3 regions of the Paenibacillus sp. Y412MC10 genome follow, and region 1 is predicted to be linked to each of the others. Evidence: riboswitches for the same ligand, from Rfam matches in the RefSeq annotation. Region 1 holds a riboswitch; each other region holds the start of a gene.

What was found. Region 1 has a riboswitch for cyclic di-AMP ahead of GYMC10_RS26865 (TrkH family potassium uptake protein). Riboswitches for the same ligand answer to the same signal wherever they lie in the genome.
Region 2: linked by a shared signal. The riboswitch ahead of GYMC10_RS00145 (3D domain-containing protein) and the one ahead of GYMC10_RS26865 (TrkH family potassium uptake protein) in region 1 are both predicted to bind cyclic di-AMP.
Region 3: linked by a shared signal. The riboswitch ahead of GYMC10_RS02230 (hypothetical protein) and the one ahead of GYMC10_RS26865 (TrkH family potassium uptake protein) in region 1 are both predicted to bind cyclic di-AMP.

What each region holds. Positions count from the first base shown of each region.
Region 1 is NC_013406.1:6,110,583-6,121,177, forward strand. It holds gene GYMC10_RS26850 (succinate dehydrogenase cytochrome b558 subunit) at 1-459, opposite strand, end outside; gene GYMC10_RS26855 (LysR family transcriptional regulator) at 735-1,652, shown strand; gene GYMC10_RS26860 (potassium channel family protein) at 1,689-2,363, opposite strand; gene GYMC10_RS26865 (TrkH family potassium uptake protein) at 2,380-3,720, opposite strand; cyclic di-AMP (ydaO/yuaA leader) riboswitch at 3,784-3,928, opposite strand; gene GYMC10_RS26870 (CPBP family intramembrane glutamic endopeptidase) at 4,219-5,907, shown strand; gene uvrC (excinuclease ABC subunit UvrC) at 5,879-7,882, opposite strand; gene trxA (thioredoxin) at 8,020-8,337, opposite strand; gene GYMC10_RS32115 (hypothetical protein) at 8,589-8,744, shown strand; gene dnaI (primosomal protein DnaI) at 8,871-9,824, opposite strand; gene GYMC10_RS26890 (helicase DnaB) at 9,859-10,595, opposite strand, start outside.
Region 2 is NC_013406.1:25,112-35,706, forward strand. It holds gene GYMC10_RS00120 (tRNA1(Val) (adenine(37)-N6)-methyltransferase) at 1-635, shown strand, start outside; gene rsmI (16S rRNA (cytidine(1402)-2'-O)-methyltransferase) at 632-1,525, shown strand; gene GYMC10_RS00130 (AbrB/MazE/SpoVT family DNA-binding domain-containing protein) at 1,791-2,045, opposite strand; gene GYMC10_RS00135 (HD domain-containing protein) at 2,369-3,658, shown strand; gene GYMC10_RS00140 (TatD family hydrolase) at 3,755-4,519, shown strand; cyclic di-AMP (ydaO/yuaA leader) riboswitch at 4,725-4,939, shown strand; gene GYMC10_RS00145 (3D domain-containing protein) at 5,209-6,396, shown strand; gene rnmV (ribonuclease M5) at 6,583-7,128, shown strand; gene rsmA (16S rRNA (adenine(1518)-N(6)/adenine(1519)-N(6))-dimethyltransferase RsmA) at 7,132-8,016, shown strand; gene yabG (sporulation peptidase YabG) at 8,132-9,034, shown strand; gene veg (biofilm formation stimulator Veg) at 9,325-9,600, shown strand; gene GYMC10_RS00170 (small, acid-soluble spore protein, alpha/beta type) at 9,834-10,016, shown strand; gene ispE (4-(cytidine 5'-diphospho)-2-C-methyl-D-erythritol kinase) at 10,275-10,595, shown strand, end outside.
Region 3 is NC_013406.1:519,808-530,402, reverse strand. It holds gene kdpC (potassium-transporting ATPase subunit KdpC) at 1-532, opposite strand, end outside; gene kdpB (potassium-transporting ATPase subunit KdpB) at 613-2,646, opposite strand; gene kdpA (potassium-transporting ATPase subunit KdpA) at 2,669-4,348, opposite strand; gene GYMC10_RS33250 (potassium-transporting ATPase subunit F) at 4,379-4,447, opposite strand; gene GYMC10_RS02235 (hypothetical protein) at 4,606-5,016, opposite strand; cyclic di-AMP (ydaO/yuaA leader) riboswitch at 5,146-5,314, opposite strand; cyclic di-AMP (ydaO/yuaA leader) riboswitch at 5,857-6,029, shown strand; gene GYMC10_RS02230 (hypothetical protein) at 6,166-6,627, shown strand; gene GYMC10_RS02225 (proline dehydrogenase family protein) at 6,777-7,697, opposite strand; gene pruA (L-glutamate gamma-semialdehyde dehydrogenase) at 7,894-9,441, shown strand; gene GYMC10_RS02215 (serine hydrolase domain-containing protein) at 9,509-10,595, opposite strand, start outside.

The DNA.
Region 1 (10,595 bases):
AGCGGAAACAACGCCGATGACGTACAGAATAAACAGAACCGGATTGTTCATGATGCCGTGCATCGTGGCGCCCAAATCGTCATGCGTGATTTTGCCGATCATGATTTGGAAGCGCGTATCGTACATATGCCAGATGACAAAAACGAACGTAATAACGCCGGTGATCCGTTGGATGGTGAAGCGGATGTTCCGTTCATAGTTGTAGTTGCCCACGTTGTTATTCGCCTGGTAAGCGATGTATAACCCGTAGACGCCGTGATATAGCAATGGCAGCCAGATCAGGAACAGCTCCAGGAAAAAAATCAGCGGCATGCTGTTCAAAAAATGCACCGCGCTCGCGAAGCCTTCCTTTCCACCCTCGAAAGCCTTAAAGTTGGAAATCATATGGCTGAGCAAAAATGCCCCAAGCGGTATGACACCGAGCAAAGAATGCAGCTTTCTGGAATAATACCCTTTCATCAGTTGACGTTCCCCTTTCCAATGTACAGCGTTTTCATTTTCAATCTTTCCTATTTTCAGAACAATTACACTTCCCCTGCCCTAAAAGAGGTTGTTCAAAAAGCCTTGCAACGACAAAAAGTTGCCTATTTCAGCAATCGTGTGAACAACTTGTGTCATGTTTCATGTTACTCCTTTTTTTCTTATAATGGAATTGCAATATAATTATTAATCGTTATAATCTATACGCATAAGCAACGTTTTGCACGCATGTCTATTTTAATAGGAGGATTTCCATGTTCGAAGAACTGGACGTGTTCGCCGTCGTCGTGGAGCAATCCAGCATCAATCAAGCCTCCAAGCTGCTCAACCTGTCACAGCCGGCCCTGTCCCGAAAAATAGCCAAACTGGAGGACCAGCTCGGACTGCAGCTGTTCAACCGCCGCGGCAAAAGGCTGGAGCTTACCTCCATCGGGCAGATTGTGTATACCTTCGCCCTGGAGCAGCGCCAGCAGCAGATCAAATTCTTGCAGACCTTGGCCCATTACCGGGAAGGGGACCAAATCTCGATTAACCTGGGCGCCAGTCTGACCACGCTGCAGACCACCCTGCCCCCGCTGGTCAATGCCTTCATGGAACGTCATCCGTCAGCCGAAATCAAGCTCATCACCGGCAAGACCCACGAAATCGTGTCTTATGTAAGGGATAAACGGGTGGATGTCGGCATTGTTGCTTCATCCATCAACCAGCCGGGCTTGAACTGCATCCCGCTGTTCGATGACCACCTGGAGCTTGTCATCCCGTCTTCACATCCGCTGGCGGAAATCGAGGATGTGGGCATCGAACAGCTTCAAGGCTTGCCGATGATCATATTTTCGACCGGAACCTGGTACCGCAAGCTGACGGACGATCTGTTTCACCGCTGGGGCATCATGCCCGATATCCGGATGGAGATCGACTCCTTCGAAGCGATCGTCAGGCTGATCCCGACCTGCAAGGCGGCCGCACTGCTGCCCAAATCCTATCTGAGGCCGCAGCTGCTGTCCGATAACGGGCTCGTCGACATTCATATTCCGGCACTCATCGAAACCCGGCGAACGACTTCGCTGATCTACGGTCAAGCCTCGGAGCTGAGCAAGGCGGCCAGCCGCTGGATCGAAGAAACGGAGATCCTGTTCCGCAAGCTGGAGGAAGATAAATCGAAAAAAAACTGACGATATTTCGCAATCGTCAGTTTTTTTCTACTATATTTATTTTTCGAGCATATTCACGACTTCGGACTCAAAGCGGTCCACATTGTCATTGGAGCCGATCACAACCATAATGTCGCCGGAGTTCACGACGTCCATGGCCGTCGGAGCTACGATAATGCCGGACTGTTTATTCAGCGCCACCACGCTGACGCCGTACCGGACCCTCGTATTAAGCTCGCTCAGCGTTTTTCCGTCCATGCAGTCCGTGACCGTCATCTCCACAATCAGATAATCCTTGGATAATTCGATATAATCAAGCAGGTTCGGCGTCACGAGCTGGTGCGCTACCCGGATCCCCATATCCCGCTCGGGAAAGATGACCCGGTCCACGCCAAGCTTCTCCAGCGCCCGGCCGTGCAGCACCGATATCGCCTTGGCAACGACCATCGCGACACCCAGCTCTTTCAACAGGATGGCGGAGAGGATGCTCATCTGAATGTCGTTCCCGATCGCAACGATCCCGCAGTCGAAGTTGCGGATGCCGAGCGATTTAAGCACTTCCTCATCCGTCGCGTCCGCCACCACCGTATGCGTCAGCAGCTCGCTCATGTCCTCGACGACCTCTTCGTTCCGGTCGATGCCGAGCACCTCATATCCCTGTTCCATCAGCTCCAGCGCCAGACTGGCGCCAAATCGCCCCAAACCGATGATTGCAAATTGCTTTGGTTTCATGTCTCTCCTATACCCCTTATCCAATTATCATTTTGCCTTCCGGATGACGATATAATTCTTTACCCTTTTTCGGCCCCAATGCATAAGCAAGCGTCAATGGCCCCAATCGACCCGCAAACATCGTAAGGCTGATCAGGATCTTCCCGAACACGGTCAAATCGGGCGTTAAGCCCATGGAGAGACCTACCGTACCGAAGGCGGATGTCGTTTCGAATAGAATCTCCAGGAAGTCCCCTTCCTCTGTCGTCGACAGAATCATCGAGACGGTTAGAACGAGCAGCAGGGCCAGCAAGGCAATGGTCAGTGCCTTCAGCACCCGCTCCTGGGCCAGGCGATAACGGAACATAACGATGTCTTCCCGCCCGCGCATCATCGCAATGACCGCCCCTACCATAATGGTAAAGGTCGTGGTTTTGATGCCGCCGCCGGTTGACCCTGGAGATGCTCCGATAAACATCAGGATGACGATAAAAAATTGCGTTGCCTGTCTGAGCCCCGTAATATCTATAGTATTCGCGCCCGCCGTACGCGGCGTTACGGATTGGAATAACGCGCCGAAGAATTTTCCGCCCCAGTTCAGGGAACCCAGCGTTCTCGGATTGGTAAATTCAAATATGAGAATGACGATAAATCCGACCGCAAGCAAGGCAGCCGTCATCGTGAGCACCACCTTGGAGTGCAGGGAGAGCCTCCGCTGTTTTCGATAATCGATCAGATCGGACAGCACAATAAATCCAATGCCCCCGGAAACAATCAAGAACATCACAACGAAGTTGACTACCGGATCGTATACATACCCGGTCAAACTCCGAAAATCGCCAAACAAATCGAAGCCGGCGTTGTTAAACATCGTCACCGCATGAAAAACACCGTAATAGATCGCCCGGCCCAGCGGCATATCAAACGCCCAACGAACCGATAAAAGGACTGCGCCGCAGGCCTCGATGACGAGCGAGTACAGCAATACTCTGCGTATCAGCCTTACGATGCCTTCCATCGAGGACTGATTCATCGCTTCCTGCAAGATTAGACGGTCTTTGAGCGATATGCGTCTCTTCAGAACCAAGGCGAATAAAGTAGCCATCGTCATGAATCCGAGCCCGCCGATTTGAATCAGCAGCATGATCACGACTTCTCCGAAGGAACTGAATGTCGTTCCCGTATCCACTACGACCAGGCCCGTTACGCACGTTGCCGAGGTCGAAGTGAACAAGGCGTCAGTAAATCCAAGCGGTTCGCCCGTCGTCGTCGAGATTGGCAGCATTAACAGCCCGGTCCCGATGAAGATGATGGCCGCAAAACCAAGCACGAGAATTTGGGGCGGAGACAATGTAAGCCAGTTTAATTTAGCGTTCAATCGGACACCTTCTTTAAAAAAATCAACGAAAAAAGACACTGGAAAACGCAGTGCCTTTCGGTCTGGTTCCTGTGCAACAGCCTACGAGGTTAGCTGACGGATTCGGGCATTTCCACAGGTCGCCCTATTCATTATTCCGGGAATAATGAAATTCACCCCAATTACATGGTTCCCCCATTTTCATTACGAAATTCGGCTGGAATATTCGGTTCCTTCAAGCATGATGTGATTATAACTCAATCCGTTACGTAACCCAATGCTGTTTTTCGCCCGAAATATCTTTAAAAGAGCGCGAATTGGGCATATTCAAGAATACAAGCGTAGGGTTCTCTAACGTTTTCGAAACCTTTCATTCATTTTCATCGATTTATTTCAATATTCCGATAATTGGGATAAGCTGCTTATGGCTTTCATACTATGTTATATTGACTCTATGCGTTCTTAATCAGGCATATCGAATACCAGTGGGAGTATCAACTTTCTTAGAGGAGGAATTTCATGAATCGTGCAAGAGAGCCCTTGAAGCTGAAGCCCAATCTGAAGCAGCTCATCGCGCCTGCCGCAGTCGGCCTGATTCTGTTCCTATTATTTCAGGTATTTCCGTGGGCGAATCCGGAAGATACCGAGATGGCCTCACCGGATATCATTTCCAAGGAGCAGGCTCGGCAGGCAGCTTCAAGGTTTGCTCAGGAGCATCTGCAGTTTGCGGCTGCGGACACGGACGAAACCTTGGTTACATATCAATCCAAATCGGAACTTTACGGATATCTGGCGAAGGAGAAGAGACTTTCGGAATATAACAAAACCTATGAAGCCAAATATCCCTATGACGTATACCGCGTTCGCTTCAGCGAGCCTGGAGGGGATGCCCTCAATGTGGACGTTCACATGCAAAATTCCGGCATCGTCGGATTCTCGTATGATTATGCCCGTTCCAGCTTTGATCGGATCGAGCTAAACAAGGGCGAGATTCAGAGGCAGATGCTGCTCGTCGTTGAGGACGGCATGACATTGGCCGAGAAGCAGGCGCTGGCGGAGCCATGGCTTCAGCGGGCGGGTTATGACCTGTCGAATCTGGAGCTGGTTACGAAGGAGGGGGATCCCCGTCTCAAATATGTGGACCCTGAATCCAGGATCGGGGACTCCAGGCTGGAGCACCGCTTCACCTTCGAGCAGGGGAAATTGCGCTCTTATGAGCCCTCCTTCTCGGTGCCAGCCGCCCACTCTGCTTATGTCAACAAGCAGACGCAGGATGCCACCCTGCTGACGCTCGCAGGGTACGGCCTGTTCACCCTAATCCTGGGCATTCTTGCGATTGTGTACAGCGTGAAGACCAGGGCCTACACCTCGTTTAAGCGCGGCCTGTTCTTATCGGCGCTGCTGTTCGTCATTCAGATGCTGAATACGTACAATCTGATTCCCGTTTTCAAATCCGAAGGCATGTCGCAAACCGGCGTGCTCGGGATGATGATTTTCTATGCCGTCTATTCGCTCGTCTTCTCCGCCCTGCTCTATTTCTCCCTTGTCGGCGGCAGCGGGCTGTGGCATAAAGAAGACGGGCTCAATCCATGGCCGCGCGCCAAAGAACCCGGATACGGGCATTACGTGCTGGACAGCATGAAGCTGGGGTATATGTGGGCCTTCATCCTGCTTGGCGTCCAATCCGTCATCTTTATCGGTCTTGGTCTGACCCTGAATACATGGTCCACCACGGATGCGACGCAATCGCCTTACAACATGCTGTATCCTTGGCTGTTTCCGTTGATGGCCTGGCTGGCCGGCATATCCGAGGAGGCCGTGTACCGGCTGTTCGGCATCAAGATGGTGAAAAAGATCGTCCGCAATACCTTTGTCGCAAGCTTGATCACCTCGCTCATCTGGGCGCTGGGACATACGCTCTATCCGATATACCCCGTGATCTCCCGGCCGATTGAGCTGGTCATCATCGGTTTGCTGTTCAGCTACATCTTTTTGAAATACGGGTATTTGGCTGCGATGTTCTCCCATGTCATCTTCAACAGCATCCTGATGGGCATCAGCCTGATCATGCTCAAAGATGCCGCCAACCTGCTGACCGGCGCTTTTTACATGGTGCTTCCGGCGATTGTCGCCTATGCGATTTACCGTTTCAACCCGACAAAAAAAGAGAAGCCGTATGTCACGACTCCTCCTCACGAAGTGCATTAAGAATATCCGTTGCTAATTTTTCACCGATGGAAAGGGGCTTGAAGTCTTCGACTGAAGCCTCTTTTATTTTTTTGACCGAGCCAAAATGCTTCAACAGCATTTTGCGGCGCTTCTCCCCGATGCCCGGAATCGAATCCAGCTTGGACGTCACCATCGATTTCCCGCGCTGCTCGCGGTGGAAGGAAATCGCGAAACGGTGAACCTCATCCTGAATGCGCTGGAGCAAATAGAACTCCTGACTGTCCCGAGGCAGCGACACCGGCTCCGGCGGATCTCCGACCATCAGCTGCGCCGTTTTATGCTTGGCATCCTTCACAAGCCCGCAGACCGGGACGAACAGCCCGAGTTCATTCTCCAGCACGTCGATGGCTGCTGAGATCTGTCCCTTCCCCCCATCGACGACAATGAGGTCCGGAAGCGGCAGGTTCTCCTTCAATACACGCTCATACCGCCGCCGGATCACTTCACGCATCGTATCGTAATCGTCCGGCCCCTGCACGGTACGGATCTTATATTTGCGATATTCCTTCTTATCCGGTTTTCCGTTGGTGAATACCACCATGGCCGATACCGGGTTGGAGCCCTGAATGTTCGAGTTATCAAACGCCTCGATCCGGTTAAGCGACTGGAGGCCAATCACCTCGCCCAGATTGGCCGCTGCAACCGAGGTCCGTTCTTCATCGCGCTCAATCAAGCGGAATTTCTCGTCCAGGGACACCTTCGCGTTATCCGACGCCATGCCGACCATCTGTTTCTTCAAGCCCCGCTGCGGCACGTGAACCTTCACGCCCAGCCATTCCTGCAAGGCAGCAGCGCCCCCGGCAGCATCCACGAGACCCGCGGCCTCCGCCTGCTCCGCCTGGGCTTGGACAAGGACTTCATGCTGTTCTTCGGATATATCCGTGGTCAGCTTCTTCTCCGTTTCCGCGGCTTCGCCTGCGTTACGGGCACCTTGTTCCCCGGCGCTTCCGGTTGCCGTCTCGGAGCCGGCCTCCTCTGCCAGCAGCGGCCCCGGCAGCAGAATTTCCTGCGGCAATGCGGGATTATCGCTGTAATACTGGGCTATGAACGACATGAAATCACTGTGCGCATCCCCGTAGAACGGAAAAACGGACTTGTTGCGCTGCACCATTTTGCCTTGGCGCATGTACAGAATCTGCACGCACATCCAGCCTTTGTCCACGGCATAACCGAATACGTCGCGATCCCGGGTATCCGTTGTCGTGATCTTCTGTTTCTCCATCAGGGTATCGATATGGATGATTTGGTCCCGCAGCTCCTTGGCACGCTCGAAGTACAAATCCTCCGCGGCCTCCTGCATCTTTCGCTGCAGTTCCTTCTTGATCTCTTCGTGCCCGCCGCTCAGGAATGAAGTAATCTCTCCTGTAATCTGTTCATAGGCGGATTTCGGCACTTCCTTCACGCATGGAGCCAAGCATTGTCCCATATGGTAATACAAGCAGACCTCTTTGGGCATAACGCCGCATTTGCGCAGTGGATACATCCGGTCCAGTAGCTTTTTGGTCTGCTGCGCCGCATACGCGTTCGGATAAGGACCGAAGTATTTGGCTTTATCTTTAAGCACCCTTCTGGTCACTTCCAGGCGGGGATGCTCTTCATTCGTTATTTTAAGGTAGGGATAGGTTTTATCGTCCTTCAGCAGCACATTGAATCTCGGCTGATGGGTTTTGATCAGATTGCACTCCAGAATTAACGCTTCCATGTTGCTGCCCGTCACGATGTATTCGAAATCGCGGATTTCCGAAACGAGCATCTGGGTCTTCCCGTTATGGCTCCCGGTAAAATACGAGCGCACCCGGTTCTTCAGCACTTTGGCCTTGCCCACGTAAATAATCGTGCCTTCATGGTTCTTCATCAGGTAGCAGCCCGGCTGATCCGGCAGCAATGCCAGCTTGTGGCGAATATTCTCCTGCGCCTTCTCTTGCTCCTGAAGCCGTTTGGCAGAATCGTCCATGCTATTCCTCCTCTCCAAGGAGATTTATAATATTAACGTTATAAATATATACCATGATAATGAACCACACAAAGCGCCTCCGGGTTACACCGAAGGCGCTGTATGAAAGCGGATTGCAGTCTATGGGCAAATCCTGCTTATTGATGTTTTGCAATGATGCCCTTCAAGGCTTCTTTGGAGTTCAGACCTACGACTTTATCGACAGGCTGGCCGTCTTTAAAGAAGATCATGGTCGGAATGCTCATGACGCCGAAGCGTGCTGCGGATTCCGGATTCTCATCCACGTTCACCTTTGCAATTTTTACATCATCGCCGAGTTCTGAAGACAATTCGTCCAGAATCGGAGCAAGCATTTTACAAGGGCCGCACCATGGCGCCCAGAAATCAACTACAACCGTGCCTTGTCCTTCTACTTCATTGACGAAGGTTTGGTCGGTAACATTGACGATAGCCATTGTATTCTCCTCCTCACAGGATAAGATCGAGTAAAGTGCGAATCATAATTGTCGAATGGGTCGACGAATTTAGTATACCACAATCGGCCGGAAAAAGTGAAATATACTCACCTAAAGAAAGAGGTTTTCACGGGATTTTTATGCAATCTTTACAAATGATTTGCGCATTGGGTATACTACTAGTAACAAGTCGGGTGACTGTCAAGTTTTTCGTTCGCACGGCATGTTCACCTTTTGAGGAGGCAAGCACCATGGATGTAAACGTACGCGTTAACGATCCACGGGAGCACATCAATGAAGAACCACGCAATGACTTTGGCGATTTGATGATGGGCTTCGTGGGGATGTTCGGTTTCATGACCATCATCTTTTTCGGATTCGTCATTATCAAGTTCTTGGTCGGTTAATATTTGATGATTCCTTGTGCACAGATAAAAAGTCTGATCCTGCCGCGCTCCATGCGCAAGCGGGATCAGACTTTTTACGCTTCAAGGGACGTTTGTCCACTCTGTTCATGTGCTCGTTGCAAACGTCTAGAACTTCCCTCTCTGGTTCTCTCCGAACAAATGAACGACATCCACGAAAGGCGCGATCCGGTTCATCAACCGCTGCCCTTTGTGAAGCTCCTCGCCGTCCTTGCTCGTGAAGCTGAGATGCTGCTCCAGCCCGTCGAGCGGATAGTTCGACGTATAAAAGGTCGGCAGCCGGTTCATCCTGAAATTCAGAATGGAGCCGAGGACATGATCCCGTACCCACGGATTCAAATTCTCCGCTCCAATGTCGTCAAAGATCAGCAGGTCGCAATGCTTCATCGTCTCGACCATGTCCTTCAGCTTCTGGCCGTCCTGCATCATGGTTTTCAGATCTTCCACGAAATCGGGCATATAGACGATCACGCCGGAGTGGCCCGCTTTGGCAAGCTCATGCATCAGGTAGCCCATCAGGTACGTTTTCCCGGTACCGAACGAACCGGTCAGATACAAGCCGCGCGGGGACAAGCCGTTCTCCTTCGTATCCCGGATATATTTGAAGACCTGGTGCACCGCAGGTGCCCGCAAGCGGTCCTTCGCCATAATCTCCATGTTGTCGTACCCTTCGCTCAAGGCATGCTCGTCAACATAAAAGCTGCGAATCCGCTTCTTGATCTGATCCTCATTGGTTTTTGCAATCTGCAGGGAGCACGGCGCCTTCCGTTCATAGATCTCCACCGTGCCGTTCATCCGCTGGATATCCAGCTTGCTGAAATGTCCCTGGAAATCATTCGGACACCGGTCCAGACCCGGGCATGCCTGGCAGTGGGCCTGGTCTCCCGCATATTGATACAGCTTGCTTAAATTCAATCGTATGACCCGGTCATCGATCTCCGGATATTCGCTTCGCAGTGCTTGAATCAGCGGATTCCTGAGCAAATCCTCCGTAATCTGCTCGGTTCTGCGCAGGAGCGCAGTACTTTTCATGCTTTCCAGCAGTTCACCAAGGGACTCCATCACCTGTTCCCTCCTCTCTTAAGCGGGATTTTCCTTATCCGCCCTTCTTGTTGCCAGCCTGCATTTCTGCCGCAAACCGCATCATCTCTTCGAACTCCTCATCCGATACGGCCTCCGCCTGATCGGTCTCCAAAGCCACTGGAATTTCCGGCTTCGCCTTTCCGCCTTTAGCGTATGTACGCGTGCGCTGCGAGGCTGCCTTCTGCTTGCCTTTCATTTTGGCTTGATCCCGTATATACTGAACGGCTTTCTCATAGCTGTTTACTTGCTTCAGCAGCATGTTGGAAGCGATGGCTTCCACAAAGTTGCGGTTGATCCGCTGCTCTCCGCCTGCGGCAATGAGCGACATCAAATAATGAATGAGCACGTTGATGACTTCGCCCGGCAGCTTGTAGCTCAGGTCAATCTTTTCGAAGATGTCCAGAAACTGCGCGGGAACCGAGCCCGGGAAGAACGTCTGCAGGAGCCGTGTATAAGGCTCGTTGCGAAGCATCATATTATATTGGTGAATATCGCATTTGGATTGGAACTGGGCCGGAACCTCGACATAATATTCCATCTGTACGGCATGCTCCTGCGCAGGCTCGTCCGGATCGGCCGTCATCTCCTGATGCAGGGCAACCACCTTGCCCGCCGTAATCTGCCGCTTCTCCTGCATCTTCATTCCCTGCCTAAAGTGAAGGCTGGCTTTGTGCTGCAAATCGTCCAGGACAACCTCGCCGTGCTCGGTAAAGATGCCGTCCTCGTCAAGCAGGCGGCACAAATCCTGCG
Region 2 (10,595 bases), 1.0 Mb from region 1:
GCATACCGCGCAGGGGCCGGATTCTGGATATGTGCACGGGTAACGGGGTAATTCCCATTCTGCTGTCGACACGTACAGGCGCGCCGATCGAGGGGATTGAAATTCAGCCCAGACTTGCGGATATGGCCAGACGGAGCGTAGTGATGAATGACCTTCAGGACCAGATCACGATCCATGAAGGCGATCTGCGGGAACTGTACAAGGAAAAGGGATATGGAGCGTATGACCTGATTACGGTCAACCCGCCTTATATGCCGATGAATGGCAGCGACTTGAAGCTGAATGAGCATCAGGCGATTGCGAGGCATGAAATTCACTGTACGCTTGAAGAAGTCATTGAGTCCTGTGCAAGGCTGCTCAAACAAGGCGGGAAGATGAGCATGGTTCACAAGCCTCTGCGGCTGGCGGAGATTATCACCCTGATGAGCAAATACCGGATTGAGCCCAAGGTCATCCGATTTGTGCATCCGCGCGTGAAGATGGAAGCCAACATGGTCCTGATCGAGGGCATTCGGGACGGAAAGCCCGAGGTTCGGCTAAAGCCACCGCTGATTGTGTATGATGAGCAGGGGAATTACGGACCGGATTTTATGGAAATTTACTATGGAACACATGAGGATGAGACAAAAGAATGAGAAATCTTGTGCAACAGAGTTATGCCGACCGGGGAGCGGGAAGTCCGGGTTCGCTGTATTTGGTGGCAACGCCGATCGGGAATTTAGAGGATATAACGTACCGCGCCGTACGCATCCTACAGGAATGCGATATTATCGCGGCAGAGGATACGAGGCAGTCACGCAAGTTGCTGACCCATTTCGAAATTCCGGCTAAACCGCTGTTTAGTTATCACGAGCATAACAAGGCGGCAAGCGGTCCTGAAATCATACGTTATATAATAGAAGGAAAAAATGTGGCACTTGTCAGCGATGCCGGTCTGCCGGCGATTTCAGACCCTGGCAGTGATCTGGTTTCGCTTGCGATTGAGGCAGGAATTTCGGTCATTCCGATCCCGGGAGCCAATGCGGCGTTATCCGCCTTAATCGTGTCGGGTTTGCCGACCGAACGGTTTACGTTTATCGGCTTTTTGCCGCGGGAGCGCAAAGATATCGTCCAACAGCTGCAAGCTTTGCAATCGGCGCAGGGAACGTTATTATTTTATGAATCTCCGCATCGCGTGAAGAAGACGCTGGAGATCCTGCAGGAGGTACTGGGAAATCGGAAGGTGACCTTGGCACGGGAGCTCACCAAGCGCTACGAGGAATTTGTGCGAGGCAGCATTTCCGAATGCCTGGACTGGCTCACGGAGCATCCGCCGCTGGGAGAATATTGTTTGGTGGTGGAGGCCGGCAGTGCAGAAGAGGAGCAGAAAGAGAAAAATGCCTGGTGGCAGGAGCTCTCGCTGGAGGAGCATGTGGGGCACTATGAGCGGGAAGGACTAAGCCGCAAGGATGCCATGAAAAAAACCGCGGGTGATCGCGGCGTATCGAAAAGGGACATCTATAACGCACTCCTGACGGAGTCGTGAATATGGCTTGCCTGGCCCAAGGGGGATAAACAAAAAGCCCCACAAAGTGGACCCAAGCTTCGATGCTTATTCCAAATACTTTACGGGGACCCCAAAACATATAAATGGGATTAAAGAAAGGATACGCTTCACTGAAAACGTATAATTCTTTAATCCCAAAAAAAGACCCTCCTGCGGCCGGGTTCATAGCCGAGGAAGGCACCAAGGAGATATGAAAAAGGTTAGAATTAACAAAATGTAATAATGCTATTATATACTAAAAATCTTAATTTGTCACAGGTGTAGGGATTTCCGAGATACATTCATGGCAAACAATTTTACCTTTGAAGTAAGTGACGTTCTCAGCGTTACCACAGAAGATGCAGGCAGGCTCATATTTCTTAAGCATGATGCGTTCGCCGTCTACATAAATCTCCAATGCATCTTTCTCACCAATTCCGAGCGTGCGGCGCAACTCAATCGGAATGACGACCCGTCCAAGCTCATCGACTTTCCTTACAATTCCTGTTGATTTCATCATAACTTATAAATGCCCCTCTCGCCATAATTTAAAAAAGTCATAATTCGACATAGTTCTAGTTTTTATGTTATTTATAGTACCAACGATTCCCAAAACAGTCAACCTATATTTTTGAAAAATCGGAACCTGTTTACGAAAGTATAGTGAACAAAAGCCTTATATAGCAACGGAATTACCATAATCGAACCAATTTTTGCGGCGATTTTGGATTTGTCGATTTGGAAAGCGTGATTTTACGTTATTCGACAAAGTTCGACATTAGATGTCAAAAGAAGTGTTTATCGGCTAAAACTAAAGAGTTAACGAGAAGGAGTTGAGATGAAATGCATTCACCCATTTCGGAAGAAAAAGTGTTTAAGGACCCCGTCCACAATTATATTCATGTGCAGGACGATATTATCTGGCGGTTAATCGATACCCCGGAATTTCAGCGGCTTCGCCGGGTCAGGCAGCTCGGCACTTCTTTCCTGACCTTTCATGGAGCAGAGCACAGCCGATTCTCCCATTCTCTTGGAGTCTATGAAATTACGAGAAGAATCATCTCTCAATTCGAACGGAGAGGGTATTCCGATTGGCCTGCCGAGGAACGGCAAGTTGCGCTCTGCGCGGCGCTGCTGCATGATGTAGGGCACGGGCCTTTTTCCCATTCCATAGAAGAAGCTTTTCATATGAACCACGAGGATTGGACATGCCGGATCCTGCTCGGAGATACTTGCGTCAATCGGGTACTGCAGGAGCTCGGTGCCGATTTTCCCGAGAAGGTCGCCTCCGTTATTAACAAAACCTACGATAAGCCAATTGTCATGAATCTGGTCACTAGTCCGCTGGATGCAGACCGGATGGATTATTTGCTAAGGGATGCTTACTATACGGGAGTCAATTATGGAACGATTGATATCGACCGAATCTTGCGGATGCTGCGGCCGTACCGCGATCGGGTCGTCGTGAAGGAATCGGGCATGCACGCGGTGGAGGATTATCTCATGTCGCGGTATCAGATGTACTGGCAGGTGTATTTTCATCCCGTCACCCGAAGCTCCGAAATCATCCTGCGCCAAATCTTTCGCCGGGCCAAGGAGCTGCATGACCGTGGATATGCTTTCCGTTTCATGATCGAACCGCTGCCTGCGTTGTTTTCGGGGAACATTGGCGTACACCAATACTTGCGTCTTGATGAAGCCTTGATTCAAACGGCCTTTCTGCAATGGACGGAGGAGGAAGACCCGCTTCTTAGCGAATTATGCGGCCGTTTCATGCACCGAAAGCTCTACAAATATGTAGAAATCGACAACATCGATCTGGAAACCATCGACGGGATCCGCCAAGCGTTCCGCGCCGTGGGGCTGCATCCGGAATATGACCTGGAGATTGATTTTCCAACGGATCTTCCTTATGATAAGGTTCATTCCGATATGCCGCTTAACGAGAAACAGATTCTCCTTCTGGACCGGCATGACGAGCTGAGGGAAATCTCGGAGGTATCCGATATCGTACGCTCGATCAGCGGCATTCATAAAGGGCGGTACCATCTTTATTATCCGGAGGAGAAGGTGGACCCGCTCCTGGGTCAAATGCCGGAGACGATAGCCGACGTTTTCAAACAACAGCATTAAATCAAGCAAAACAGGACAACCGTTAATCCCCTTGCATTCAACCAACTAATGGAAAATAGACGACATAGAAACGACAGGAAGGAGAGTGTGGATAGTATGCTGTTCGACACGCACACTCATATGGACGCTCCCCAATTCGACGAAGACCGGGAAGCTGCAATTCATCGGGCGCTTGAAGCCGGCGTTACGCGGATGATCAATATCGGATTTAACCGGGAGACGATCCCGACCACGATGAAGCTGGCTGAGACTTATGATTTTATATATGCAGCGGTAGGATGGCATCCTGTAGATGCGATCACCATGGAGGATCAGGACCTGGATTGGATCGCCTCTTTATGCAGTCACGATAAAGTGGTGGCAATCGGGGAGATCGGCTTGGACTATCATTGGGATACGTCCCCCAGGGAAGTGCAGCACCGCGTGCTTCGGCGCCAGATCGGGCTTGCCCGGGAATTGAACATGCCCATTGTCATTCATAACCGGGATGCGCATGAAGATATCGTTAACATTTTGCGTGAGGAAAAAGCCTCTGAGGTCGGCGGTGTCATGCATTCCTTCTCCGGAAGCTGGGAAACGGCCAAAATGTGCCTGGATATGGGATTCCATATCTCGTTTGGGGGGCCGATAACGTTCAAGAATGCGAAGCAGCCCAAAGAGGTTTTGGCAAAGGTTCCGCTTGATCGATTATTGATCGAAACGGACGCGCCTTACCTGACACCTCATCCCTTCCGCGGGAAACGAAATGAGACCGCATATGTAAAATTGGTGGCGGAGGCGGCGGCCGAAATTAGAGGGTTGTCCTATGAGGAATTGGCCCAAATTACCACCAAAAATGCGCTGGAACGATTTGGTATTTAACGAAAACAAGAGCAAAAGCCATGAAAAAGGGAGCATTTTCGATTAATTAAAGTTTTTTAATCAGAAAAGGCGTTGATATTACAATATTTTAACCTTTTACTTGAGAAAATGTGGTTGAATGTCGCTTTACAACCTGCATACAAACAGGATATCATCTTTTCAGTGATAAGAAGCTGCGATGTGCAGATCGCAGCCGAATATTTCATGAACCGTCTCGCTTAATCTCCGAAATTCTGGAGAACGGGGGAACCGATACTGCGGTGCATACTGGTCTGGATGCACGAAGCTGTATTTGATTTCTTTTTCGGGTCTTTGGGGTGAATTTGAAGGATCTCGCCATGAGCGGGCATCCGGATATAGGGCGTCTCTCTTACGTCCGAACCCGACAGCTAACTCCGTAAGCGAAATAAGAGGGGAAATCTCGTGCATACCATTTCCATGATTTCATTCATCAGGAAGCCACGTTAGAGCCTCTAGTACTCTTTCAATGGCTTCTTTTATTTTTGAATAATGGAGACGGGTCCATCATACTCTTGGTAAACAGGAGGTGATGGCAAATGGACGGAAGACGGGAATTGACGCAGGGTGTAGATAGATAGCAGGGCGCCCTGTGAGAAAAATTGCTATAGTCACGTCAAATGCATTCATGCGTTTACCTAGACGGCGGGACTATGAAGGAGGATGGAATAGTGGGCATTTTTCAACCTGAAGAAACCCATGAATCACAATCATCCAGCATGTCTTACGCATTGAGATGGAAGCATGACAATTTGCGTCAACTGATGTTGCTCGGCGCCATGGGTGCCGTTACGGTATCACTTCTCATATCGTTGGTTGTACATGACCAGGCAGGCAAGGAAGTTCAGCTTGTCGTCGACGGCCGGGTCACTACGGTGGAAACACGTGGATCGTTGCTGCAGGAATTGCTGGATGAGCAAGCGATCACGTTGAGTCCCCAAGATCAAATTTCGATGCCCCTGAACGGCGCAATCCGGGACGGAGACCGAATTATTATTGACAGAGCTATTCCAGTCAACGTTACGGTAGGCAGCAAAACCAAAACCATATTTACATCCCAGGATACAGTTGATCATGTACTCAAAGAGGCTGGCGTTACGATCCAGGGTGAAGATATAGTACAACCGTCGCAAGACACGAAGCTGACCAGCAATATGAATATCAATGTCGTTCGCGTCACGAAGCAAAAAGTTAAGGAAACGGAAGACCGCGAATTCCGCGTGATCAAGACGGCCGATCCATCGCTTGAAAAGGGCGATAACCGAGTCATTCAGCGGGGCGAGTCTGGTCTTATGGTGAACCATTACGAGAAGGTCTACCACAATGGCAAGCTGGTTTCCAAGACGAAGGTCTCCCAACAAATCGAACGCAGAACGAAGGATAAAATCATTGCCGTAGGCACGAAAAAAGTGGAGAAGCCTGTTATCGTCCAGGCGGCAGCCACCGATGTAAAAGCTACACCGGCTAAATTGTCCGGCACGAAAAAAGTAACGACCGCCAAGGCTGTGGAGAACAACGTGGTTTCCCGCGCAGGCGTTGATTTTAAATACAAGAAGGTATTGAACAACGTGTCGATGACCGCGTATTCCGCCGAACAGCAAGGAATCGGTACGCGTACCGCATCCGGCACACGCGTTACGGAAGGTCGCACCATCGCCGTTGATCCTAATATCATCCCGATCGGATGGTGGGTTTACATCGAAGGCATCGGCTTCCGCCGTGCTGAAGATACGGGCGGCGCCATCAAAGGCAACAAAATCGATGTCTATTACGATTCGTTGAAATCGGCCATGAATTTCGGCCGGAAGAGCGGCCGCACCGTTTACGTGATCGGTCCGGTTAAACCTGAATTGAACTAGACGCATGAATTCCAATTTACTTTGCCATTCTAATGCTATACTATTTAGCTTATAATATATGATGATCAAGAAGAGGGAATATTTCCTCTTCTTTTGTTTTGTTAAGACCGCAGTAATCAAGGCTAAACGGGTTGAGCCTTAACGTTGTACAGGCCTGCTCTGCTTGGGAAGGAAGAGAACGAACGCATGATTAAAGAAGTGATTGTCGTGGAAGGCAGGGACGATACCGTTGCCATTAAACGGGCCGTAGAAGCCGACACGATCGAAACCGGCGGTTCAGCGATCAACAAACAAATCCTGAAGCGCATAGCGCTTGCCCAGGAGCGCAGAGGCGTTATCATATTGACGGATCCTGACCATGCGGGTGAACGAATCCGCAAAATCGTGGATCAGGGCGTACCCGGCTGCAAGCACGCCTTCATTCCGGAAGCGGATGCTACCCGGAAAGGGGATATTGGCGTGGAGAATGCCTCGCCAGAGGCGATACGGCGCGCGCTGGAGCGGGTTCACACGTCTTTTGAGGGTGGAGAGAGCCTGATCAGTTTGGAGGATATGCTGGAGGCAGGATTATCGGCTCACCCGGAGGCTGCGGCAAGACGAATGGCGATGGGTAATCTGCTGGGCATCGGATACTGCAACAGCAAGCAGTTCCATAAACGATTGGCCATGTTTCAAATATCGCGGGAAGAATTTCTGGCAGCACTTGCACAGCTGGAAGAAGGGGGCGTTTAGCTAATGAATCGGATCGAGGATATATCAACACCAAGACGGACGAAGGAGATCATCTCGCGCCATGGATTCTCCTTCAAGAAGAGTCTGGGCCAGAACTTTCTCATCGATCAGAATATTTTGTATAAAATCGTGGAAGCTGCAGGACTGGATGAAGATAAGGGCGCGCTCGAGATCGGGCCTGGCATCGGTGCACTGACGGAGAAGCTGGCGCAGACGGCAGGAACCGTCACCGCGGTCGAAATCGATCAGCGCCTGATTCCCATCCTAAGGGAAGTCCTGGAGCCCTACGGGAACGTGAGGGTTCATCATGGGGATGTGCTGAAGGTGGATCTTCATGAGCTGTTCCGTCAAGATTTCGCGGACGTATCGAAGGTAAGCGTGGTTGCCAATCTGCCGTATTACGTGACGACGCCGATTCTCATGAAGCTGCTGGAGGAGAAGCTGCCGCTGGAGAACATCGTGGTGATGATTCAGAAGGAAGTGGCCGAACGGATGGCCGCTGCACCGGGAAGCAAGGATTACGGAAGTCTCAGCATCGCCGTTCAATACTACAGCGAGCCTAAGCTGGTCTGCATCGTGCCGCACACGGTGTTCATTCCGCAGCCGAACGTCGAGTCGGCCGTGATTCGCCTGGCGGTCCGGGAACAGCCGCCGGTCCGCGTGGAAGATGAACGATTCTTCTTCGAGGTGGTCCAGGCTTCATTTGCACAGCGACGGAAGACGATTGCCAACAATCTGAAGAGCCGGTTCTTCCCGGGTGAGGGACGTGAACGGCTGGAGCAGCTGCTGCAGGAAGCAGGGATCGAGCCTTCACGGCGCGGAGAGACGCTTAGCATTGAGGAGTATGCGCGGCTTAGCAACGTGCTGTTCGGCGCCAATATCCGTTGACGCAGCCGTTCAGGGAGTCTCTGGAGCTTACTCATGGCCTCCGCGCGATAAATTGGCGCTGAACAAGAACCAATAGTCACAGTAGCCCATACCATAGGGTAGGGGTGATGTTGTGATGAACTTGGGAGACTTGGTCGTTCGTAAATCCTACGGCGGCGATGTAACGTTCCGGGTAGAAGGCATGCGGCAAAATAACAATATCGTCATCAAAGGGACGGAATTCCGGTTACTGGCCGATGCTCCCGTTGATGATCTGGTTACGGTCCCGCATCCCACCTTAAGCGAACGAACAAAGCAGGCGCAGATCAAAGCCAATGAATCGCTGGACCGCCTGCAGAAGCAAAGACAGGAGCAGAGCGAGCGTCAACTGGCCAGCCTGCGGCATACTGAAGGCGGCCAGCTTGCGGATAAAGGATACTTTGACGTGCCGGGCAAGGTGCTGCATTTGGATGGAGATCCCCAATATCTGAAGAAGAGCATGACCTTGTACAACCAGCTTCGGGTCCCAGCGGAAGGCCATTATATCAATGAGTCGGGGATGGCCGATTCATTATATCGTCTTCTTCCGCGGGTAAGACCTGATATCGTTGTGATCACGGGACATGATGGGGTTCTGAAGAGACGTCAGCCATACGATTTATATAGCCTGGACAGCTATAAGAATTCCCACAACTTCGTCACGGCGATTCAGGTGGCGCGTCAATATGAGCGGAACCTGGATTCCCTGGTCATCGTGGCCGGAGCGTGCCAATCGCATTTTGAGGCGCTGCTGCAGGCTGGAGCCAATTTTGCCAGCTCGCCGGGGCGAATCCTCATCCATGCGCTGGATCCCGTCTACGTCGCCGCTAAAGCGGCCTATACGTCGGTCCGGGATACCGTGAACATCCATGACGTGGTCCATCATACGATCAGCGGCAGCCAGGGCGTAGGCGGAATTGAGACGAGAGGCAGCTACCGGATCGGTCTGCCCAAGCTGCAGGATTTGTCTACGTTGAAGGTTACGCCTTCAGTCAGCTAGGCGCCTAATCCGTGCGATCAGAGGTCCAATAACCGCTGGAGAATGAACCAAGAAGAACCCCACTCGCTGGGGTTTTTTTATTTTTCGTTTCCATTCGTTAAGAAAGTTGTCAAAAAAAATACATAAAGCTTGTCAATTTAGCACATATTAAAGCAAATGAGCGCGAGAATGGCAGGGTCAAAAAAAATACATTGACAATATATTTTTGATGCTGATATAATTAATGTTTTTGAATTGACAAATGATGCAATCTTCGGTATAATGGACAAGGAAAGAGGTGGTCGTCGACAATGGCTAAAAATGCGCTGTTGGAAATCAAACGCAGTCTCGATGCCCATTTAGGGCAAAAAATTACGCTTCGGGCAAACGGTGGCCGTCGGAAGACCGTCGAGCGTACTGGTGTTTTGGAAGAAACGTACCCTTCTGTTTTCATTGTGAAGCTGGACCAAGACCAGCAAACTTTTAAACGTGTGTCTTACAGTTATGCGGATATTTTGACCGAAACCGTGGAGATCATGGTCACCGGTGACGACAACGAGATGCGAATCACCTATATCAAGTCATAACGATACGTCATGAGAGCAGTCTCCGCTTACAGGGAGGCTGTTTTTTGTTGCCATCCTTCCGGAGGGATGACAAGGACGGGTTGAACGCATACTAAAGCTGCGCGAAGCTTATCCCAGCCGTTCTATACGCGGTGACGGAGACTTAAGCATGCGTAAGGCCCATGGAAGGCCGCTGCGTCGCGCAGGATGCTGTTCATGCCATACTCAATACATTTTCCAAGGAGGCGGGATTGATGAGCAGAAGAAGACGAAGCATCATGTCCGATCAATTGAAGACCGAATTGGCTAAAGAATTGGGATTCTACGACACCGTGGAAAAAGAGGGCTGGGGAGGCATTAAGGCCAAGGATGCCGGCAACATGGTAAAACGGGCGATTGAGCTCGCCGAGCGGGCAGCCCGCAAATCCGACCTGTAAGAGTATGGCCGCATCGCAGCAGGGTCTTCCGATTAAGCGGAAGGCCCTGTTTGTTTCATCTTTAGCTTCCTGACTCGCAGGAAAAGCTTACGTTATGCGCGTCGATAGGCGTTTTTCTTAAAGCCGGTGCATCGTGAACGTCATCAAACGGTCCCATGACTTCAAAGCCTGAGTTTGTTAATATAGAGGCATTAGATGTTTTTCCTCGAATATGTTAAGTTCAAGCATATGGGAAAAGCTAAGGATAGGTGAACGTTCTTGAAAATATACGAAAAAGCACCGGCCAAAATCAATTTGATGCTGGATGTACTCCATAAACGTCCTGACGGCTTTCATGAGGTAGAGATGGTCATGACGATGATCGACCTCGCCGATCGGCTCGAAATGTCCGAACAAAAGCGGGACACCATCATCATCACCTCGCAGGCAGGATACATACCGCTGGACGAGAAGAATTTGGCCTTTCAGGCAGCAAGACTAATCAAAGAGCGCTACGACGTGAGGAAGGGTGTACATATCCACCTGGACAAAAAAATTCCCGTTGCCGCGGGACTCGCAGGAGGCAGCAGCGATGCGGCG
Region 3 (10,595 bases), 1.5 Mb from region 1:
TTACCAGCTGATCAAGCTCTGCTTCCGCAATTCCGGTTTGCTTGCTGATCCGCGGAATCTGAATATACGCGGCCTGCGGCGATAGGTGAGGATCCAACCCGGAGCCGGAATTCGTTACCAGATCGATCGGCACCTCGCTCACCGGAACGTCCGGGTTGTTCTCCGTCCACGCTTCAATTGATGCCTTCGTTCGTTCAATCAAATCCGGGTTGGAAGGGGCATAGTTATTGCTGCCTGAGCCGGCCCCGTTGTATTCAATGCTGGACACCCTGCCGTGAAAATATTGCGGCTCCGTAAAGTCCTGGCCGATCAATTCCGATCCGACCACCTTTCCGCCCCGATCCGTGACCAAACTGCCGCCGGCTTGCTTCGGCATGAGCAGCTGCGCCGCTCCCGTCGTGACCAGCGGATAAAGAATTCCGCATAACACGATAAATACAAGACTTGTTCTCAGGGCCATGCCCAGCGAGACACGGGCCGCGCCCACCCCGGCGCGAGGGGCCGGCGATGATTTCTGCAATGGCTTATTCATGGTTCCTCGATCCCTTCTTTCATATTTTCCTCAAATAGCAGCCTCCGGGATATCTCGATAGGACGGCTGCTGTTTCCGGCCTAAATCCAGAGATGCACGATCATATCGATCAGCTTAATCCCGATGAACGGCACGATCACGCCGCCTAATCCGTAGACCAGCACATTGCGCTGCAGCAGCTTCGACGAGCTCATCGGCTTATAGGCCACACCCTTCATCGCAAGCGGAATCAGCAGCGGAATGATAATGGCATTAAAGATCAGCGCCGACAGAATCGCCGACATGGGAGAACCCAGTCCCATGACGTTCAGAACGTTCATGCTTGGAATAGCAGCTGCAAACATCGCCGGAATGATGGCAAAATATTTGGCGACATCGTTCGCGACGCTGAAGGTGGTCAGCGCGCCGCGCGTCATCAGCAGCTGCTTGCCGATGGCAACCACCTCGATAATCTTCGACGGATCCGAATCCAGATCCACCATATTGGCCGCTTCCTTGGCTGCGGTGGTACCGCTGTTCATCGCCAGCCCCACATCGGCCTGGGCCAGCGCCGGGGCATCGTTCGTCCCGTCCCCGGTCATCGCCACCAGCTTGCCTTCGGCTTGTTCTCGGCGGATGACGGCAATCTTATCCTCGGGCTTGCTCTCCGCGATGAAATCATCGACGCCCGCTTCACGGGCAATCGTCGCCGCGGTGAGCGGGTTGTCGCCCGTGCACATAATCGTCTTGATGCCCATCCGGCGCAGCTGGTCAAACCGTTCCTTCATGCCCGGCTTCACGGTATCCTTCAGGTAGATCAAACCAAAGATGCGGTTATCCACGGCGACGGCAAGCGGGGTTCCCCCCTCTGTGGCGATGGCGTCGCTATTTGGCGACAAATCCGAAGGGATAGGGCCTCCTTGCGACTGCACCCACGCCTTGACGGCATCCACAGCGCCCTTGCGGACTTTCCGGCCATCCCTCAGGTCCATGCCGCTCATCCGGGTCTCCGCCTTAAATTCGATGAATTCCGCCCCATCCGCCATGCTCTCATCCACTGCGAAACCTTCCTTCCTCAGCAGCTCCAACACCGACCGTCCTTCCGGCGTCTCATCCTGCAGCGAGCTCACCGCGGCCCACTGGGACACCGATGCCAGCGACTCGCCGCCGACGGGAATCAACCGGCTGGCCATCCGGTTACCAAACGTAATGGTACCCGTCTTATCCAGAATCATCGTGTTGATGTCCCCGGCGGCCTCAACCGCTTTGCCGGACATCGCCAGCACGTTGAACTGCGTTACCCGGTCCATGCCGGCAATCCCGATCGCTGACAGCAACCCCCCGATCGTGGTCGGGATCAGACATACCAGCAGCGAGATCAGCACCGGAACGGTCAACTCGATGCCAAGATACTTCGCGATCGGTGCCAGCGTCACAACCACGATCAGGAAGATCAGCGTTAAGACGATCAACAGCGTATTCAGCGCAATTTCGTTTGGCGTCTTTTGCCGGGAGGCCCCTTCGACCAGCGAGATCATCCGGTCGATAAACGATTCCCCCGGATCGCTCGTAATCCGGATGCGGATCGTATCGCTGACAACCCGGGTCCCCCCCGTGACCGAGCTGAAATCGCCGCCGGCTTCTTTAATGACGGGGGCGGATTCCCCGGTAATCGCCGATTCGTCAACGGATGCAAGGCCCGCAATCACTTCCCCGTCCCCGGGAATCATCTCGCCCTGCGCGACCATCACGATATCTCCTTTGCGCAGAGCCGTGGACGACACGGATTGTACCCCGCCGTTCTCCATCACTTTGCGAGCCGTCATTTCCTGCTTCGACTGCTTAAGGGAATCGGCCTGCGCCTTGCCGCGCCCTTCGGCAAGCGCCTCTGCGAAGTTTGCGAACAGCAGCGTGAACAGCAGGATGACGAATACGGTCAGGTTAAATCCGATACTGCCCTCGGTACCGAAATAGGACGGAAATATCGTCATAAGCAGCACGACCAGAGTCCCGGCCTCCACGACAAACATGACCGGATTTCTCATCATCAGGACGGGATTCAGCTTCGTGAAGCTTTCCTTCAGCGCCTGACGGACCATCTCTTGGGACATCGCTTTTTTTCTCGTATTATTCATGGTAATAGGCCACCTTTTCTATTTAACGAATCGTCAGATGCTCGGCAATCGGTCCCAGCACCAGCACAGGCAGGAAGGTCAAGGCACCGATGATCAGGACCACCGCGATGAGAATGCCGGCAAAAAGCTTATTATCTGTCCGGAACGTTCCGAGCGTCTCGGGAACCCACTGCTTCCGCATCAGCGAGCCGCCTACAGCGAGCAGGGCAATCATCGAAATGTAGCGCCCGATCAGCATGACCAGTCCGGTGCTGATGTTCCAGAACGGCGTGTTATCCGCAAGGCCCTCAAACCCGGAGCCGTTATTGGCAGCGGATGACGTGTATTCGTAAAGCACCTGCGAGATGCCGTGAAAGCCCGAATGGGCAATGCCCGGCTGTCCCGCATCCGTCATGAGCGCGAGCGCCGTCGGAGCAAGGATGATCAATGGGTGTACCAGAATGACAATCGCGATCAGCTTCATCTCCCGGGCCTCGATTTTTCTGCCGAGAAATTCGGGGGTACGGCCAACCATAAGACCGGCCAGGAACACCGCCAGGATCGCGTACATGAGCATATTCATCAGCCCGACGCCTTTTCCGCCAAAAACGGAATTCAGCATCATCAGGGACAGCGGCGTAATCCCGCCGAGCGGCGTGAGCGTATCATGCATGTTATTGACCGACCCGGTCGTAGCCGCGGTTGTCACCGTCGTAAACAGGGAGGATTGGGCGATCCCGAACCGGACCTCTTTGCCCTCCATGCTGCCTTGCGAGGCGTCGATGCCCAGCTGGTTTAATGCCGGGTTGCCGTTGGTTTCCGCAGCATAGTTCAAGGACAGGAAGCCGATAAACAAGGTCATCATTACCGAGAATATGATCCATCCCTGCTTGCGGCTCTTCGCGAACAAACCAAATGTGTAAGGAAGCGCCGCCCCAAGACTCCACATGGACAGAATCTCGATCACATTGGTCAGCGGGGACGGGTTCTCGAACGGATGCGCCGAGTTGGCCCCCATAAAACCGCCCCCATTGGTGCCCAGATGCTTGATCGATTCGAGCGCAGCCACCGGGCCCACCGCTATTTGCTGCTCGCTTCCTTCCAGCGTCGTGACGCTGAGCGTAGGCTTCAGGGTCTGCGGCACCTGCAGCGCCACCAGTACCATCGCAATGATGAAAGCAGCCGGAATGAATACACGGGTATGCGCCTTAACGAAGTCCTCAAAAAAGTTGCCGACGGTCGTGCCCTTGCTGGTCACCGCCCGGATAAAAGCAATCGCCACGCACAGCCCGGTCGCTGCGGACGTAAACATCATCATCGTAATGACGGCCATCTGGGCCAGATAAGACAATCCCGACTCGCCGCTGTAATGCTGAAGATTCGTATTGGTCATAAAGCTGATAATCGTATTGAACGACAAGGTTGGTTCCATATGGCCGATACCGCTCGGGTTCAACGGCAGCACTTTCTGCAGCCGCAGAATCAAGTAGCCCGCCGCAACCAGCACGATATTCGTTAACACAAAGCTGACGGCATATCCTTTCCATGTCATCCCCTTGCGTTCTTTTAAGCCGATCAGAGCAAAGATCCGTTTCTCCGCCCAGGAGAACCATCTGTCCGTTCCATTGCTTTCATAACGAAACACCTGATATAGATAAGTTCCCAGCGGCTTGACCAGCAGCACCAGAACGAGTATAACGATGGCAATTTGTAAAATGCCCATGACGAATGCCTTCCTCCTTCAGCCGTTTCCCTAGAATTTTTCAGGGTGAATCAGCGCATAAATCAAATAGAGAAAAATAAAAATCGTGAATATCAACATGATCATCACGGCTGATCAGCCTCCGGTTCCGAAACCACGCGCCCGCACCAGGACATAAACAGCATGAGCAGTCCGTAGGTTCCTCCCAAAATGAGCACCATAACTAAATCCTGCATGAATGTAACCTCCCCTAACTCTTGTGGCGTCAGTCCAAACGCTTAGCTCATTACGGATGCCATCAGAAAGGACACCTGATGATGATTCGTATGAAGCACCACATCGGCACCCAGCCCTTTGTATATCAAGCGCGGATTGCCGGAATGGGTGATCACGTAAATCGACTCCGAGGTCCATGTCCGGCAGATCCGTAAATAGCGGCAGCACAGATTCAAGCTGCTTTCGAACAGAAACACCTTGCTGACGGGAAACTCGGGAATGATCCAGGTCTGCTCGTCTCTTGTATCAATCAAAATGATGGGTCTGCAGCCCAGTTCTCGCAGCCTCTGCTGCTCAGCCCGGTTGTTGGCTATGGCCGCAAACGGAACACGTTTGTGAATCAGCTGGCGGACGAATTCCTCCCCGGCCTTGTTCGGCGCGGATACCAGGATGAATTCCTGTGGTTTCTCCATCTTCGTTTCTCCTCCTAAGGTCAGAAAGAGAAGGCAACAACAAAGAAGCCTGCGGAAAGAGAAGAACTCTTCCCGCAGGCTTCTTACAGGCCACGGTGAAATACACCGTGGCCCAAGTCCACGACAATCGTTGCCTCTCTCGATACGCTTACGAGGTTAGCTGACGGATTCGGGCGTGAGAGTCGCCCTACCCATAGACCGTTATCTTGTCTACAGGATTCACCCCAGAGAGATCAGGTTCATCTCCCGACTGGTTCCCCCGTTCCTTTTCCATTCAAGGACTCAGCGAAAATTAAAAACGAGTAGCATGTTATTCTATTAGCCATTGACTTGTCATCCAGACTGGGCATAACAGCACAGCAACAGGAGGTTCACGCGGTGAGAGTCGCCTCTACCTTCAAATCTCAGCAAGGCCCATGGTGCCTTCTCCTAAGATTCGATCCATAAAGCGCCAGGCGCAGCTCTCACACTGCCTTTACCTTCATGGAACGGCTGCCCGTATGCCTTGGTCGTTGATAACCGTCAATTCATAGTTCGTATCATACGTCCGGCCCTGCAGGATGTAAATGTGAGCAAAAACACATCTGGCGTTATGTCGAACAGGAACCAAGCAGTATTTCGTCTTTATCTTCCGTATACTGCTCTATACTATGTATTTCTCTTGTTTTCTCTTATTTATCGCAATCCAACGAGATACCGAGATTTTGCCACGATAATAGATGACACGGCCGATTGTACGCGTTTTCTTTTACCGTTTTCATCACATTTCGGAATCTATTCGTCCCATACGGTCATTTACTTTTCGTTTCCTCCGGCGTATGATTCATCCATCTATTCGAAACACGTTATACGCCGAGCTCCCGACAGACCGGGAGACGGGGGAACCAAAGTCACCAGTCTTCGATTGGTGAATGGGGTGAATCCGCTGCGCCTAGGATCGAAGGGCCCAGTGGTAGGGTGCTCTCAGTCCGAATCCGTCAGCTAACCTCGTAGGCGCGTTGTTGAGAGAGAATACCATCCAAGCTTTGGCATAGCGGCCGCCGGAATTGGGGCTCTAACCATAAATAGGCCTGGAGAGCGGGGTTTCTCTGCTCACCAGGCCTATTTGCCGTGCATATAACATTCTTATAAAGGAGCGTAGATCATATCATGACGAAACTCATCGAGGCAGCGCTTACACCCGTCATCGAAACCGCAGTGCCTGCATTAGGTGAAGAGACTATCCGCCATATGGAGATATTTCGTTTCGACCGGGGTTCGGCCGAACGTTTTATCCCCTGGAGCGATCACAGCAGGAACTGCGGCTTGTTCAAAATCAGCTGTAAAAACGCATCCGGGTATGCCGAATATGCGCTGCCCAGCACAAGAGAGTTTGCGGATCTGGTTCGCTGGGCATCCGTATTCTCAAGGCTGAGAGGCATGCACGTGATGGAAGCCATTCGCTATGTCCAAAAGCAGCAATGGGGATCCGTACGGATGCTGTTGGCGGTATCGGCCCTCGCCGATTTAGAGGCCAATCAGCATCAGCACATTAGCCGGAAGCGGTTAGGCAGTCTGCCGCTGGAGCGTTCCTTCCTGATGGATTGCTCGGAGGCGTATTATCATTTCTAGGGGCAGCAGCTACAGAGAGCTACTATCCCCGTTTCCTTTGGATTGGGCACTTCTAAGCAGCCTGATGTTTTTTGAAACCATGAAGAACCCCGTCAAAAAGCCACTTATTTCATCAGGCATTTTGACGGGGTTCTGCAATCGGATCCCGCTCACTTGAACATATTTTTGAGCACCATCATCAGATTGGCCGGCTTCTCTGCCAGCCTCCGGGTGAAATACGGGTACCACATCGTTCCATAGGGCATATAACACCGGATACGGTAGCCGTCCTGCGCAAGCGCTGCTTGATCGTTCATCCGCAGTCCATACAGCATCTGAAATTCATAGTCCTGTTTGTCTATGCGGCTCTGCTCGGCAAATACCTTCACCCAGTCGATGATGTTGTCGTCATGCGAGGCAATCGCGACGTAGGCCCCTTGGTCGAAATGCATTTTGACCAATTTCTTGTAGTTGTCAATGACCTCCCGCTTCTGCTGAAAGGCGATGGTTCCCGGCTCTTTGTACGCGCCCTTTACTAGCCGTAAATTAACGCCGGCCCTTAACAGATTCTTCACGTCCTCCTCCGTACGGAACAAGTAGGCCTGCATCACGGTCCCCACATTGGTCAGCCCCTCCTTATGAAGGCGGAGCGTCATATCGATGGTTGCCTGGGTATACGGCGAATCCTCCATGTCCAGGCGAACGAAGTTGCGGTGCTCTTTAGCCTTTCTTACCACCGACCTGATGTTTTCGTAAGCCTTCTCGGGGTCCAGGGCCATGCCCATCTGCGTCGGTTTCAAGGATACGTTCGATTGCACTTCGCGCCTCCCAATCCCTTCCACCAGCTTCAAATATTCCTCTCGGTACCCGGCCGCTTCATCCAGCGTCGTAATGCCCTCCCCCAAATGATCCAGCGTAACGAGAATGCCTTTCGCGTTCAGCCTCTCGATTTCGTCCAGCGCCTCATCCAAGGTATCGCCGGCAATGAATCGGCCAGCCAATTTCCGGCCGTACTTGATCGACAGCCATTTCACGAGTTTATTGCCGGACACCGTCAGGATCACTTTACGGTAAAGCTCGGTTCCGTCCATGCGCGCGCCCCCTTTGCAAGGTAACCAAAATGACTCTATCTAACTCATATGCAAAAATCATGACGGCATGCAGGGAGACATACATATTTAAATAGAGGTTTTCACCAGGAGATCCTAACCATGCCACCATGACGATCCGCAGCTGGACCATTGGCCTGAAGCTTCGATTCATATCATGTTAAGGAGGGGCCTCCCCATGCGAGCACCTTTTCGGAACGAACCATTTATGGACTTCAACAACGAGTGGAACAACAAGTTATACGATGCGGCGTTATCCGGGGTCGAAGCCGAGCTTGGCCAATCGTACCCCTTGGTTATCGGCGGTGCCAAAATCCATACGGAACGTACCGCTAAGTCGGTCAATCCGTCGCGCAAACGCCAAGTCATCGGCGTCGTGTCCCAAGCGGATACTAAGCTTGCCGAGCAAGCCATTCAGACGGCGGCGCGTACCTTTGAGACGTGGAAGCACACCGAGGCGAACGAGCGGGCACGCTACCTGTTCAAGGCCGCGGCAATCATGCGGCGGCGCAAGCTCGAGTTCTCCGCGCTGATGACCCTCGAAGCCGGCAAGACGCGTGCCGAAGCGGACGCGGATACGGCCGAAGCGATCGATTTCATGGAGTTCTATGCACGCGAAATGCAGCGCCTGAGCGCGCCCCAGCCGCTGACGGTCCACGAGGAGGAAGAGAATCATCTCGATTACATCCCGCTTGGCGTCGGCATCGTCATTCCGCCTTGGAACTTCCCGCTCGCGATTATGGCCGGTATGACCACGGCGGCCATCGTCTCCGGCAACACCGTTGTGCTGAAACCGGCGAGCACCACCCCGGTCATAGCCGCCAAATTCGTGCAGCTTCTGGAAGAAGTCAGCCTGCCTCCGGGTGTCGTTAACTTCCTGCCTGGTCCGGGTCAGGAAGTGGGCGACTATTTGGTGGATCACCCTTTGACCAGGTTTGTCAGCTTTACGGGTTCCCGCGACGTTGGACTGCGAATTCAAGAGCGTGCGGCCAAAACGCAGCCGGGGCAGCGATGGATCAAGCGCGTCATCGCCGAAATGGGCGGGAAAGACGCCATCATCGTGGACAACGAAGCCGATTTGGACCTTGCTGCGGATGCGATTACCGCTTCGGCCTTCGGCTTCTCCGGCCAGAAATGCTCCGCCTGTTCCAGAGCCATCGTGCATGAGGACGTCTATGATACCGTGCTGCAGAAGGTCATCGAGCGCTCCAAGAAGCTGGTGATCGGAAGCCCCTCCCATGCCGAGGCTCAGGTGGGACCCGTCATCGACGATAAGGCGTACCGTAAAATTCTCGACTATATCGAAATCGGAAAAAGCGAAGGCAAGCTGGTACTTGGCGGATTTCCGGGCGATCCGGAGGGGTATTTCATTCAGCCTACGATTTTTGCGGATGTGGACAGCACTGCCCGTATTTCCCAAGAGGAAATCTTCGGCCCGGTGGTGGCCTTCACGAAGGCAGCCTCCTTCGACGAAGCGATTCAATTCGCCAATAATACCGATTATGGGCTGACCGGCGCGGTGATCTCGAACAACCGCGCGCATCTGGAGCAGGCACGGCGCGATTTCCATGTCGGCAACCTGTATTTGAACCGGAAATGCACCGGCGCCTTGGTGGGCACCCACCCGTTCGGCGGCTTCAATATGTCCGGCACGGATTCCAAAGCCGGCGGCCGCGACTACCTGCTCTTGTTCACGCAGCCGAAGGTGGTGTCAGAACGGTTCTGAATACGGCATGCCAAAAAACCTCTCCATGATCATGGAGAGGTTTTTGATGTACCTTGTTTTATCGGCATTATGCCCTGGCTTTGCCCTTAATCTCCCGGACTACCTTGCCTTCAAACGATTGGTTCATCCAGTAGGCAAGATGAATGCCTTCCTCGCTGAAGGTGCATTCCGTCGTTAAGTAGAACGGCGTCTCGGTCAGCCTGACGATCAGCTGCAGCGTCCGGTCATCCTTCCAGGTCATGGAGGCAGCATACGCTTGATCCGTCATCATGATCAGCTTCGTGGTTCCCGACTTCCACTCGCTCCGGCCAAGGGCAATCGAGTTGACGCCATGTTCCCCCGTAAGCTCCAACACCCCGCCATCCTCTTCAAACCGGACGGAGAACGAATGCAGCTTCTCCTCGTTCTCTTCGAGATCATAGACGATCCCGGATACGTCCTTCTCAATCGGAGATAACGCCTCCTCGCTTGGCGGATCCAGCTTAAGCGCTTGCAGCGTTTCGGCAAGGGAGGCTGCCGCATCGGCATCGGCCGGCAGCGGATCTGCTCCCATCGCCGGCAGCAAATGCTCCCATACCTCATTCAGCACGGCCTGCATATCTCCAAGGCCGGAAGTAATCGCCAGAACCGCATCCTGCTGCGGGAACACGATGCAGAATTGCCCGAACGCGCCGTCGCCTCGATAAGCGCCGTTGCGGCACATCCAGAATTGATAGCCGTATCCTTCGGTCCAGTCCGAAGTGGAATCCGCAGGTCCGTTGGATATCTGCTTGGAGGTCGCTTCTTCAATCCAAGCCTCCGGAATCAAGCGCCGACCATCCCATTCTCCCTTCTGAAGATAGAGCTGGCCAAACTTGGCGATGTCCTCGGTCTTCAGCTTAAGACCCCAGCCGCCGGTGTTGATTCCCTGCGGGCAGCTTTCCCATGCAGCCCCCTGAATGCCGAGCGGTTCGAACAGACGGGGCTGCAAATAATCCAGCAGCGTAATGCCGGTGACCTTCTGCAGAATGGCCGAGAGCATGTACGTCGCTGCGCTGTTATATACAAAGTGGGTTCCAGGTTCATGCTCGACTGCTTGCTTGAAGAAATCATCCACCCAAATATCGGACTGGATGGCAGGCTCCTGGGCATGTCCCGTGCCCATGATCAGCAAG